4 regions of the Methylorubrum subtropicum genome follow, and region 2 is predicted to be linked to each of the others. Evidence: predicted binding sites of a transcription regulator. Region 2 holds the regulator's gene; each other region holds the start of a gene.
The links. The regulator LexA, encoded in region 2, represses DNA repair genes until DNA is damaged. The targets are predictions, from matches to a motif close to TGTTCNNNNTGTGTTCNG.
Positions count from the first base shown of each region.

Region 1 (3,228 bases), on a different contig from region 2:
GTAGTAGTCGGCATTGGCGGAGGAGCGCACCGCGAGGCCGCGGCGGACGAGGGCGTTGAGGGTGGTGCGGCAGGGGCCGCTGTCGTGGACCGGGATCCATCGGTGCTCCTCCTGACCCGCCAGCCATTGCAAGGCGCGCATCTGCCTCTGGTTCAACGTCGATATCGTCTGATTCATCTCTGATCGCGCAGAAATAGGCCCGCCTCTGGCGGCGGACCAAGTCATTTCTGGAGGCGCTGCAACGTCCGCAGCTATTAGGACGGACGACGTACGGGAGATGTTTAATCCGGGAAAGTACCTCGGTCGAGAAGGTCTCGTCCTCAGGCTCATCTATAGGAAGACGTTTCTTCCTTTAATCCTTGTATTCATTATGCCAGTCCGATCGGTCTTGCGGTGATGTGCGCTGGCGCAAGCCGCGGACTTGCCGCAGGGACGATACCGGAAAGCCCGCGGCGAACACGAAAAAGGGCGGGAGGATGAACCTCCCGCCCCGCGGATCGTGCTTGCGCCGTGAGTGGGCCGTCAGGCCTCGCCCTCGTCGAGGTCGTCCGCCGTCGGCTTGGCGTTCTCGAGGATGCGGTCGGCGACCAGCCCCGAGTTCTGCCGGATCGACGCCTCGATCTTGTTGGCGATATCGGGGTTGTCGCGCAGAAAACCCTTGGCGTTCTCGCGGCCCTGGCCGAGGCGCTGGCTGTCGTAGGAGAACCACGCGCCCGATTTGTCGACGATGCCGGCCTTCACGCCGAGATCGACCAGCTCGCCGACCTTGGACACGCCCTCGCCGAACATGATGTCGAACTCGACCTGCTTGAACGGCGGCGCGACCTTGTTCTTGACGACCTTGACGCGGACCTGATTGCCGATGGCCTCGTCGCGGTCCTTCAGGGTCGAGACGCGGCGGATGTCGAGGCGCACCGAGGCGTAGAACTTCAGCGCGTTGCCGCCCGTCGTCGTCTCGGGGCTGCCGTACATCACGCCGATCTTCATCCGGATCTGGTTGATGAAGATGACCATGCAGTTCGAGCGCGAGATCGAGCCGGTGAGCTTGCGCAGGGCCTGGCTCATCAGGCGGGCCTGGAGGCCGGGCTGGCTCTCGCCCATCTCGCCCTCGATCTCGGCCCGCGGGGTGAGCGCGGCGACCGAATCGACCACGAGCACGTCGATGGCGCCCGAGCGCACCAGCGTGTCGGTGATCTCCAGGGCCTGCTCGCCGGTATCGGGCTGCGAGATCAGCAGGTCGTCGAGGTTGACGCCGAGCTTGCGCGCATAGACCGGGTCGAGGGCGTGCTCGGCATCGACGAAGGCGCAGACGCCGCCCTTCTTCTGCGCCTCGGCGATGGTGTGGAGCGCCAGCGTCGTCTTGCCCGACGATTCCGGCCCGTAGATCTCGATGACGCGGCCCCGCGGCAGGCCGCCGACGCCGAGCGCGATGTCGAGCCCGAGCGAGCCGGTGGAGACGGTCTCGACCTCCTGCACCTTGTCGGACTTGCCGAGGCGCATGATCGAGCCTTTGCCGAAGGCCCGCTCGATCTGCGACAGCGCCGCATCGATCGCCTTCGCCTTATCCTTGTCCGCAGCAGCCATCGTCGTGGATTCCACCATCTTCAGCGCAGGCTGTGCCATCGCGTAAGGCTCCTTATGCATGGGAGGGGCGCGAGGCTCAATGCGCCCGGGCCGATGCATTTCGTACTTGTTTTGTTCTCATTGCGCAAGGGTCGGGTGGGGTTTTGGGGGTGATCCTGTTGAGGGAGAGGCCTTGCCGCGTCCCTCTCCGAATCATCGTGTCGGTCACCACGGCACTTCTCCTCCCCCTTGCGGGGAGGAGGTAGGAGGTGGGGGTGGTGCCGGATGAAACTCGGCGATCCATCCTGAACCACCCCCACCCCCAACCCCTCCCCGCAAGGGGGAGGGGACCCGCGACTCACCCCTTGTTGTTGTCGAGCGGGCGCCCGAGCAGGCGGGCGAACTCGGCCTCGATCTCCTCGACCGAGAACGGATTCTGCGCCGTGGTCTCGGCGGCAGGGGCGTCCGGCTTCGCCGGCTCGGGCTTGGGCGGGGCCGGCGCGGGCTTCGCTTCCGGCGCAGGCTTGGGCGCGGCCTCGGCGGGTTTGGCCGGGGCCGGCTTCGGCGCGGGTGCGGGTTGGGGTGGGGCCGGCGGCGGGACGGCCACGGGGGCGGGATCGGCCGGCGCGGTCATGGCCGGGATGGCTTTGGCGCCGGCCTCGACCTTCGGCTCGGCGGCGGGCTTCGCCTCCGCGGCCGGCTTCGGCGCGGGGGCCGGCTTGGCAGGCGCCGACTTGGCCGGAGTGGGCTTGGCGGGCGCGGGCGGCTTCGGGGCCGGCGGCGGATCGGCCTGGGCGGCGGCCATCGCGGCGGCGAGCGGGTCGGGGCGCAGGTCCGGGGCGGGCGGCAGGGGCGGGGATTCGGGCCCGCCCGGCGGCGGCGTCACCGCGGAGGAGGGGCGCTTGAGCGCGACCTGAAGCTGGCGCGCCATGTCCGACAGCACCGCCGGATCGACCGGCCGCGGCCCGCGCCCGGCGATGACCGGCGGCGTCTCCGGCACCGGCTCGGAGGCAGGCGGCGGGGCGGGGGCAGGGGCGGGCGGCGGCACGGGCTCGGGCGGCGTGTCGGCGAGCGGCGGCGCGCTGCGCCGGATCAGGCGGCTGACCGGCGAGGCGGGCCGGGAGCGGGCCGGCGCGGCGGGCGTGGGCGACACCACCTCCGGCTCGAACAGGCCGGGATCGAGCGGCGGCGTGCGCTCGGGATGCGGCGGCTCGGCACCGGGCAGCGCGGGCGGCACGACCTCCGGCATCGCGAAGGCGGGCGGGGCCGGGCTGTCGAGGAATTTGTCGGCCCGCGCGGCGTCCAGGGCCGGGTCGGCGGTCTGGTCGGGCTCGGGGGCGTAGCGCGCGCCCGCGCCGCGCTGGATGTTGCGCTCGATCACCACGTCGTTCGGGCCGCCGACGAGGAGCAGGTGCTCGACGTTGTCCCGCCGCAGCAGGATGAGCTGGCGCTGCCGATCCAGCTCGTAGATGTCGACGATGCCGAGCCGCGGCTGGCGCCCGCGCCCGTTCGCGCCCGCGGTCAGCGACAGGCCGCGCCCGGAGAAGCGCCGGAACAGCAGCACCGCCCCGATCAGCAGAACCAGGATGACGAGGAAGATCACCAGGAACTGCACGACGAACGAACCGTCGGAACTGAAGAACGCTTGCAAGACCCGTGTCTTTC
Region 1 covers NZ_JBBXMW010000011.1:89,440-92,667, forward strand. Annotated here, with positions in the region: gene AAHG03_RS16295 (hypothetical protein) at 1-156, opposite strand, end outside; gene recA (recombinase RecA) at 523-1,602, opposite strand; gene AAHG03_RS16305 (hypothetical protein) at 1,922-3,214, opposite strand.
Region 1: the regulator LexA is predicted to act here: its motif matches at 1,686-1,703, upstream of recA (recombinase RecA).

Region 2 (3,228 bases):
GCCCTGTCCTGGCTGATGACGGTCGGCGTCGGAACGCTGGCCACGACCTTGGTGGCACAGATCGCGACCGCACCCTTCGCGACCTACCACTTCCAGACCGTGCAGCCGTTCGGCCTCTTCGGCAACGCGCTGACGCTGCCGCTGGTCTCGCTCGCGGTGATGCCCGCGGCGGTCCTCGGGATGCTGGCCTATCCGTTTGCCCTCGACAAACCGGTCTGGTGGTTGATGGGGCTCGCCGTGCGGGGCATGCTCGACATCTCCGCCTGGATCTCGGGCTTCGGCCAAGCCAACGTCGTGCTGCCGGCTTTCGGCACCGGGGCGCTCGCGCTGCTGGCGCTGGCGCTCCTCGTCGCGACGCTGCCGGTCTCGCGCCTGCGGGCGCTGGCGGTGCTGCCCGCAGCACTCGGCCTCGCCTTCGCGGCGAGCCCGGCACGGTTCGATCTCTACGTGGACCGCGACGGGGCCGGGGCGGCGCTCCGCGGATCGGACGGGCGGCTCGCCGTGCTTGGGCGCCCGCCGGGCTTCGTGCTGGAGCAGTGGCTCAAGGCCGACGGTGACGCGCGCAGGGCTGCCGACGTGAGCGGCGGCCCGGATGTGCGCTGCGACCGCCTCGGCTGCACCATGATCGCCGCCGATGGCCGCAAGGTCGCGCTGGTCACCGACAAGCGCGCCTTCGCCGAGGATTGCGCCCGCGCCGACATCCTGATCAGCCGCCTGACGGCCCCGCCGAACTGCGCCGCGCCGCTGCGGATCGACCGCGCTTATCTCGCAGCGAACGGCGCCACCGCGATCCGCCTCAGACCGACCGGCCCGGAGGTCGTCACCGCCCGCGGCGCCGGCTCACCCAAGCCCTGGCAGGAGCGCCCCGGCACCGGACCGCCCGCGCCGCCCCCGGCCGCGAGCCCCGAGGCCGCCCCCGAGCCGGTCGAAGCGCCCGATTCGCCTCAGTAGCGGCGCACGAGGCTAACGAGCTTGCCCTGGATGCGCACCCGGTCGGGCCCGAGCACGCGGGTCTCGTAGGCCGGGTTGGCGGCCTCCAGCGCGATCGAGGAGCCGCGGCGGCGCAGACGCTTCAGCGTGGCTTCCTCGTCGTCGATCAGCGCGACGATGATGTCGCCGTTGTTGGCGGTCTCCTGCTTGTGGATCACCACCAGATCGCCATCGAGGATGCCGGCCTCAATCATCGAATCGCCGCGCACTTCGAGCGCGTAATGCTCGCCCCCGGCCAGGAAGTCCGGCGACATCGCGATGGTGTGGCTCTGGCTCTCGATGGCCGAGATCGGCGTACCGGCGGCGATCCGGCCCATCACCGGCACGATCACCGGGCGGCCCTCGCCGTCCTGGGCCTGAACCACCGGCGCCTTCGGCTTGCCGGCAAGTCCCCCCTCGACCACGCTCGGGGTGAAGCGGCGCGGTTCGGCAGGCGCGGGCTTGGCGGCCGGCGCGTCGGGCATGCGCAGGATCTCGAGCGCGCGGGCGCGATTCGGCAGACGACGGAGGAAGCCGCGCTCCTCCAGCGCCATGATCAGGCGGTGGATACCGGACTTCGACTTGAGATCGAGCGCGTCCTTCATCTCGTCGAAGGACGGGGGGACGCCGCTCTCCTGCATCCGGGCCTGGATGAACTGGAGCAGTTCGAGTTGCTTGCGGGTCAGCATGCGGCACCTGCTGTCGAACGCCGCAGAGGCGCGGCCCGATCACGGAAAAACAAATCGCGAACAGGCTAGACGTTCCCCACCTGTTCCGCAAGGGCGTCCTTGGCCGTTTTGAGGGCGACGGCTCGAAAGGAAAGGGCGGCGGAGCCGAAGCTCCGCCGCCCTCTTCGCTGCCTCTCGGCCGATCCGGGACCGGATCAGGCGGGGATCACGTCCACGATCTCGTAGGTGTCGGGATCGATGATGACGATGTCGTCGCGGACCAGAATGAACTGGAAGCCGCGATAGGCCGGCACCAGGGTCAGGATCGCCGGCGGCAGCGGGTGCAGCGCGATCGAGCGCGGGATCGCCGTGCCGACGTTGAGACCGAAATTCACGTTGGTGACGCGCGTGACGTTGGTGCTGGTGATCGACTGGCGGAACTCGGTGCGCTGGGTGCTGTTCAGGCTGCGCGAGGCGCCGCGGGCTTCGGAGACGTTGCCGCCGCGACCACCACGGTCGGCCGCGCCGTCCCGGCCGCCGCGCTCACCGCGCTCGGCGCCGTCACGACCACCGCGCTCACCGGCGGCGTCCTTGCCGCCGCGCTCACCGCGCTCGGCGCCGTCACGACCACCGCGCTCACCGGCGGCGTCCTTGCCGCCACGCTCGCCGCGCTCGGTGCCGTCACGGCCGCCACGCTCGCCGGCGGCGTCCTTGCCACCGCGCTCGCCGCGCTCGGCGCCGTCGCGACCGCCCTTCTCACCGGCGGCGTCCTTGCCGCCACGCTCGCCCGCAGCACCCTTGCCGCCGGGCTCGCCGGCCCGGCCGGCACCACCCGGCTCACCGCCGCGCATCGCGCCGCCGGTACCGCCCGGCTCGCCGCCGCGCATGGCACCACCCGCGCCGCCGCCGGCCTCGCCGCCGCGCATGGCGCCACCGGCGCCGCCCGCGCCACCGGCCTCACCGCCGCGCATCGCGCCGCCGCCGCCGGGACCGCCCGCGCCGCCACCCGCGCCGCCGCCGGCCCCCATTCCGGCGCCGCCACCGCCTGCGCCGCCGCCCGCACCGCCACCGGCGCCACCGCCCGCGCCGCCGCCCTGAGCCATGGCCGTCGCGGCGCCGAGCACGAGGATGGCCGCTGTGGCCGTGCTGCGTAAGAACTTGCTCATGGTACGTCCCTGTCCCCTACGCGACGCTGCCCACAGCGCCGAAACCGGCCTCGCAACGGCCGGTGCGGACAAACCGTTCCGCGAATCGCCCGGGTTTCGGAGCGATGGCGGGACAGAGAAGGGGATTTGTCCGGGCGGATTTTTCGGGATCGCGCCGCGTTCCGTTCGACGCTTTTCCCCCTCTCGCCCTCATCCTGAGGTGGCGGCGCGCAGCGGAGCACCTCAGGATGAGGGGAGTGGGTGGGAATGAGGGGGGGCTGGGGCCCGGCGCGTCGGTTCAGTTCAGATGCAGCATCGCCCGCGCCTCGTCGGACGTCGCTGGGCGGGCACCGTACTCGGCGCAGATTTGGACCGCGAGTCGCACCAGCGCGGCGTTGCCGTCGGCGAGTTCGGTCTTGGAGAGGCGGATGTTGTCCTCCAGCCCC
Region 2 covers NZ_JBBXMW010000015.1:91,512-94,739, reverse strand. Annotated here, with positions in the region: gene AAHG03_RS19650 (ComEC/Rec2 family competence protein) at 1-951, shown strand, start outside; gene lexA (transcriptional repressor LexA) at 945-1,658, opposite strand; gene AAHG03_RS19640 (DUF1236 domain-containing protein) at 1,853-2,803, opposite strand; gene AAHG03_RS19635 (beta-keto acid cleavage family enzyme) at 3,081-3,228, opposite strand, start outside.

Region 3 (3,228 bases), on a different contig from region 2:
CGCGGCCCTGCGCGGCTGAAGCCGTCGCGCGGGATTTTTGCAGGGCACCCGACACATCGCGGCGTCTCGCGCGTTGTCGTGTCCGATTCCCTTGCCCTTCCGCGAGCCGACATGACGCCCCGCCTGCTCCTCGCCGCCCTCGGCCTCGCCGCGCTGACCGCACCCGCCCTCGCCGCCGATGGCCCGCCCAAGCTCGACGTGGAATCGACCTGCAAGTCGGCGCAGCGCGCCCAGGTCAGCATCAGCGACAACGCGAGCCTGGAGGGCTGCCTGCAATCCGAGCGCAGCGCCCAGGACGAGCTGAAGAAGAACTGGAGCAAGTTCCCCGGCGCCGCCAAGACTCAGTGCTCGCAGCAATTCACCGCGGGCGGTTCGCCCTCCTATGTCGAGCTGGTGACCTGCCTCGAACTCGCCAGCGGCACGGTGCCCTCGCAGGGGCGCGACGCTGCGGCCCAGAGCCCCGTTGGCGGCGGCAAGGCGCCCCCGGAGCGCAAGACCGGAAGCGACTTGACCAAGGAGCCCTCGCCGGCGCAACGCACCGACCCGATCAAGGTGCTGAACGACAAGTGATTTTTTGGGAGTGAGGGGCGGGCGCAAAGCCCGCTCACTTCATTGACGGTACGCCACCGAAGCTCACAGTGAAGCTTCAGAAAAAACTGCGCCCTGGATTGCTTCGGCTCCGCCTCGCAATGACGGGGTTGGAGCGGAAAGCGCGGCGATCAGACGAAATACGTGATCGTCGCAGCCAGCGCCGTCGCCATGGTCGCCAGGGCGAAGCCCGAATGCGCGAACATCAGCGAGCCCCGGGGAGCGACCACGGCCTCCTGCTCTTCGTAGCCGAAGGCCTGACCGGCGACGCGCTCCAGGCGCGAGAGGGAGAGGTGGCGGGCCTGCGCAGCGGCGGTCATCGGCGTGTCTCCCAATGGTCAAGCTCTCATTGGCGGAACAACGTGCGAACCCGCACATCGGTTCCGGCCCCGTCCGGCAGTCACTCTTTAACCATCCGCTTGCATCACTGGCGTGACGGTCCCGCGCCGGCCGGTTTGAACGCCGCGCCGTCGCCATGCGAGAGTACGGCCGAACGGGGTGCTTTTTGTTTCCCGTTTGTTCCTGTATCAAGAGGGTATGAAGAGCCATGCAGCCCGCCGCCCCGATTCGAGGAGCCGTCGCGTGAGCGATCCGGCGCGCGATCTGTTCGGGCCGGGGGGCAAGCCGCTGTCTACGGCCGAGCCGAAGCCGGTCGAGCGCCGCAAGCTCGCTGCTGTGCCGACCCCGGAGCCCGCCGAGGCCGGCTACGACGCCTCGGCCATCGAGGTGCTGGAGGGGCTGGAGCCGGTGCGGCGGCGGCCCGGCATGTACATCGGCGGCACCGACGAGCGCGCTCTGCACCACCTCTTCGCCGAGGTGATCGACAATTCCATGGACGAGGCGGTCGCGGGCCACGCGAGCTTCATCGAGGTGGAGTTGGAGGAATCCGGCAGCCTCGTCGTCACCGACAACGGCCGCGGCATCCCGGTCGATCCGCACCCGAAGTTTCCCGGCAAGTCCGCGCTCGAGGTCATCATGACCACGCTGCACGCGGGCGGAAAGTTCGACTCTAAGGTCTACGAGACGAGCGGAGGCCTGCACGGCGTCGGCATCTCCGTGGTCAACGCGCTCTCCGACGTGCTGGAGGTCGAGGTCGCCCGCAACCAGACCCTCTATCGCCAGACGTTTTCGCGCGGCCATGCGCAGGGCTCGCTTGAGACGGTCGGCCGGGTGCAGAACCGGCGCGGCACGCGGGTGCGCTTCCATCCCGACGCGCAGATCTTCGGCTCGCTCAAGTTCGATCCGCGGCGCCTGTTCAAGATGGCCCGCTCCAAGGCCTACCTGTTCGGCGGCGTCGAGATTCGCTGGCGCTGTGCCCCTGCCCTGCTCGAAGGCCTGGAGGACGTGCCGGCCGAGGCCGTTCACCGCTTCCCCGGCGGGTTGTCCGACTATCTCGCCCGCGACATCGAGGGGAAGGAACTCGTCCTCGACGCGATTTTTTCGGGCAAGATGACGAAGCCCGGCTCGCACGGCTCGCTCGAATGGGCGGTGGCCTGGACGGTGGCCGACGACGGCGTCTCGCATTCCTACTGCAACACGATTCCGACCCCTGAGGGCGGCACCCACGAATCGGGCCTGCGCGTCGCGTTGCTGCGGGGCCTGCGCGAGCATGCCGAGCGGGTGAACCAGGCCAAGCGCATGACGTCGGTGACGACCGACGACGTGATGGCGACCTGCGCCTCCATGCTCTCGGTCTTCATCCGCGAGCCGGAATTCCAGGGTCAGACCAAGGACAAGCTCGCGACGGTGGAAGCCTCCCGCATCGTCGAGACGGCGGTGCGCGACGCCTTCGACCACTGGCTCGCCGCCTCGCCGGCCCAGGCCAACAAGCTGCTCGACTGGGTGATCGACCGCGCCGAGGAGCGCCTGCGCCGCCGCCAGGAGAAGGAGGTCGCCCGCAAGAGCGCCACCCGCAAGCTGCGCCTGCCCGGCAAGCTCGCCGATTGCTCGGCCGCCGGCACCGCGGGCTCTGAGATCTTCATCGTCGAGGGCGACTCGGCCGGCGGCTCGGCCAAGCAGGCCCGCGACCGGGCCACGCAAGCCGTGCTGCCGCTGCGGGGAAAGATTCTCAACGTCGCCTCGGCCAGCCGCGACAAGCTCGGCGCCAACCAGCTGATCTCGGACCTGACGCTGGCGCTCGGCTGCGGCACCGGTGCCAACTTCCGCGAGGGGGATCTGCGCTACGACAAGGTCATCATCATGACCGACGCGGACGTGGACGGCGCCCACATCGCCTCGCTGCTGATCACCTTCTTCTACCGACAGATGCCGAAGCTCATCGACAAGGGCCACCTTTATCTGGCGATCCCGCCGCTCTACCGGCTCAGCCAAGGCGCCAAGTCGGCCTATGCCCGCGACGACGCCGACAAGGAGCGGATCATCAAGACCGTGTTCAAGGGGGCCAAGGTCGACATCGGCCGCTTCAAGGGCCTCGGCGAGATGATGCCCGCCCAGCTCAAGGAGACCACGATGGACCCGCGCAAGCGCACGCTCCTGCGCGTCGCGGTCCTGGACGAGGCGCGGGAATCGACCGGCGATACGGTCGAGCGGCTGATGGGGAACAAGCCGGAGGCGCGGTTCGCGTTCATTACGGAGCGGGCGGCGTTTGCGGATGGGGCGGAGTTGGATATTTGATCCAAC
Region 3 covers NZ_JBBXMW010000003.1:331,281-334,508, forward strand. Annotated here, with positions in the region: gene AAHG03_RS06500 (trans-sulfuration enzyme family protein) at 1-19, shown strand, start outside; gene AAHG03_RS06505 (hypothetical protein) at 112-570, shown strand; gene AAHG03_RS06510 (hypothetical protein) at 720-908, opposite strand; gene parE (DNA topoisomerase IV subunit B) at 1,171-3,222, shown strand.
Region 3: the regulator LexA is predicted to act here: its motif matches at 1,095-1,112, upstream of parE (DNA topoisomerase IV subunit B).

Region 4 (3,228 bases), on a different contig from region 2:
GCGTAGTCGAAGCCGCTCTCGCCGGGCATCATCACGTCGAGGACCAGCGCATCGAACACGAAGGCCTGGGAGCGCGTGCGCGCCTCCGCCGCGCTCGCGGCGGCGGTGACGCGGAACCCCTGCTCCGAGAGGAAGCGCGCGAGCAGTTCGCGCAGGCGCCGGTCGTCGTCGACGATGAGGATGTGGGGGGCGTGGTCGGGCAGCTCGGCCCGCGGCTTCGGGGCCGCTCCCGGTGCGGGCGTCGCCGACATCAGGCGCGCGCCCCGGCGCGGCGGGCCATCAGCCGGCGCACGGCGGCGCGATCGCCGGGCTCGATCATCGCCAGCAGGAAGCCCTGCGCCGAGGCGATGCGGGCATCGCGATCATTCCGGCCCGCCTCGTCGGCCGGCTCCTCGATGGCGCGGGCGACGCGGCGCACCTGCACGCGGGTGAGGTCGGCGGTGAGGCTGCGCCCGGTCGGGGTGCAGAACAGCAGGCGCTGGCGCCGGTCGCTGGTGCCGGTGCGCTGCTCGACATAGCCCTGGTCGATCAAGTCCTTGAGCACGCGGTTCAGGCTCTGCTTGGTGATGCGCAGGATATCGAGGAGTTCGGCGATGGTGAGGCCGGGATAGCGATCGACGAAGTGCAAAACCCTGTGATGGGCCCGGCCGAAGCCGTACTGCGCCAGAATCCGGTCGGGATCGCCGACGAAGTCGCGATAGGCGAAGAACAGCAGCTCGATCAGGTCGTCGCTGTCGCGGACGGGTCCGGCCTCGGGTTCGGACCGGACCGGTTCGGCCGCTCTCGTCATCACGCGGGTCACGTCGTCGGAGCCTTCCGTCGAAACCGCAGGGCCGGGCGTCCGGCCGGATACGTCAGTGTTGTTGACATATCTCAGCCCCGTTGCTACCCGTCAACCCGCCCGGCTGCCTCCTCCCCGCTCGTTGCGAGCGGTCGCGCGCCGGCCTTCAGCCTTGATCCATGCGACCCCGCGCGGCCGCGCAGAGGAAGTTTTGAGCGATGTCCGTCATCCCGTTCGACGAGCGCGAGGGCACGATCTGGTTCGACGGCGCCATGGTGCCGTGGCGCGATGCGAAGATCCACGTGCTGAGCCACGGCCTTCACTACGGATCGGCGGTGTTCGAGGGCGAGCGGGCCTATGGCGGGGCGATCTTCAAGAGCCGCGAGCATTCCGAGCGTCTGCGCCGCTCCGCGCAGCTCCTCGACTTCGAGATTCCCTACTCGGTCGATGAGATCGAGGCGGCCAAAGCCCACGTGCTCGCCACCTCCGGCCTGCAGGACGCCTATCTCCGCCCCGTCGCGTGGCGCGGCTCGGAGATGATGGGCGTGGCGGCGCAGAAGAACACCATCCATCTCGCCATCGCGGCCTGGGAATGGCCGAGCTACTTCGATCCGGCGACCAAGATGAAGGGCATCCGCCTCGATCTCGCCGACTACCGCCGGCCCGACCCGCGCACCGCCCCCTCGACCTCGAAGGCGGCGGGTCTCTACATGATCTGCACGATCTCGAAGCACCGGGCCGAGAACAAGGGCTACGCCGACGCGCTGATGCTCGACTGGGAGGACAACGTCGCCGAATGCACCGGCGCCAACGTGTTCTTCGTGGCTGACGGGGTGATCCACACGCCCCAGGCCGACCGCTTCCTCAACGGCATCACCCGTCAGACGGTGATCGAACTGGCCAAGCGCCGCGGCGTCCGCGTGATCGAGCGCCGCATCCGTCCCGAGGAGATGGCCGGCTTCTCCGAGTGCTTCATCACCGGCTCGGCGGCGGAGGTGACCCCGGTCTCCGAGATCGGCCCCTACCGCTTCACCCCGGCCGAGCTGACCAAGACGCTGATGGACGACTACACCGCCGAGGTTCAGCCCCGCGCCGCGGCCGCCTGATTTTTTTTTGGGTCTCTGTGGAGGGCGCGATCACGGCGCCCTCCCGCCGGAACCCTCGCTTCGCCCTCGCGTTTCATGAAGGACTGTCAAGAACAATCCATGAACGCGCAAGGTGCCGCATGACTGCCAAGACCAAGGACAAGCCGGCCGAGAACCCGAAGGTCGATCCGACCGACGAGTCGAACCGGATCAAGGACCCGAACGAGTGGACCACCGGCGGCGAACCGATGACCGGCGCCCAGGCCTCCTATCTCAAGACCCTGTCCGAGCAGGCGAAATCGCCCGAAGCCTTCGACCCGGACCTCGACAAGGCCGAAGCCTCGAAGCGCATCGACGCTCTGCGGCAGGAGACCGGCAAGGCGTAAAGCCCGCAGACGCGTTTCCTATTCAAGGCGCCGTTGAACCGGCGCCTCCCACCCACCCCCCTCATCCTGAGGTGCCGCGCAGCGGCCTCGAAGGAGGGCTCCAGCTCGCTCAGCGATCCCTGGAGCCCTCCTTCGAGGGCGCCGCTTCGCGTCGCCACCTCAGGATGAGGGGGTTTGTTTGGACGAAAGAGTCCGTTGGAGAGGCGCTCAGCCCTCGGCCGTCCCGGACAGCGCACGGCCCCCAGCCCCGCTGACGCGCCCCACCCCAGAACCCATCCGGCAGTTCTCGCAGCAGCGGCGGCAGAATCCGCGGCTGCCTTTCCTAAGCCGTGCCGCCATGTGTCTCCGGCGTTACAATTTCGTTTAGCACCAGTTCATTTTTCGATTGGTATCGAACCTAGAATTCTTCCAAGAAGCTGAGCCATATAGTCGAGGCCACTGCCAGGATGACCGACGAACCGACGCACGCCGACCGCGAAGATCTGTCCGAGACGGATCGACAGGACGCCACGAAGGCCGTTCCGGGCCATCTGGCGCTGGCGCTGCGCGACTATTTCGACGTGGCCGCGCAGGCGCCGCTCCCCGACCGGCTCGGCGAGCTTCTGGCCCGGTTCGAGACGGCGCTCGCTACCCTCGGCGGGCGGGTGGAGACGGTGTTTCGCGACGACCTCGTGAAGGCGCTGCCGATGCTGCGCACCTTCGCGATCTCGCTCACCGCCAACCCGAGCCGCGCCGACGACCTCGTGCAGGAGACGATGGTGAAAGCCTGGGCCAACCGCGAGCGGTTCACCCCCGGCACCAACTTCACCGCGTGGCTGTTCACGATCCTGCGCAACCAGTTCTACACCGAGATCCGCAAGGGCCGCCGCGAGGTCGAGGACGCCGACGGCGTCCATGCCGGCACGCTCACGACCCAGGCCGACCAAGAGCACGCCGCGGGCCTGCGCATGGTGATGAACCTCATCGGCACGCTGCC
Region 4 covers NZ_JBBXMW010000018.1:15,706-18,933, reverse strand. Annotated here, with positions in the region: gene AAHG03_RS21020 (response regulator transcription factor) at 1-251, opposite strand, end outside; gene AAHG03_RS21015 (MarR family winged helix-turn-helix transcriptional regulator) at 251-790, opposite strand; gene AAHG03_RS21010 (branched-chain amino acid aminotransferase) at 1,000-1,887, shown strand; gene AAHG03_RS21005 (DUF3072 domain-containing protein) at 2,007-2,252, shown strand; gene AAHG03_RS21000 (sigma-70 family RNA polymerase sigma factor) at 2,699-3,228, shown strand, end outside.
Region 4: the regulator LexA is predicted to act here: its motif matches at 1,976-1,993, upstream of AAHG03_RS21005 (DUF3072 domain-containing protein).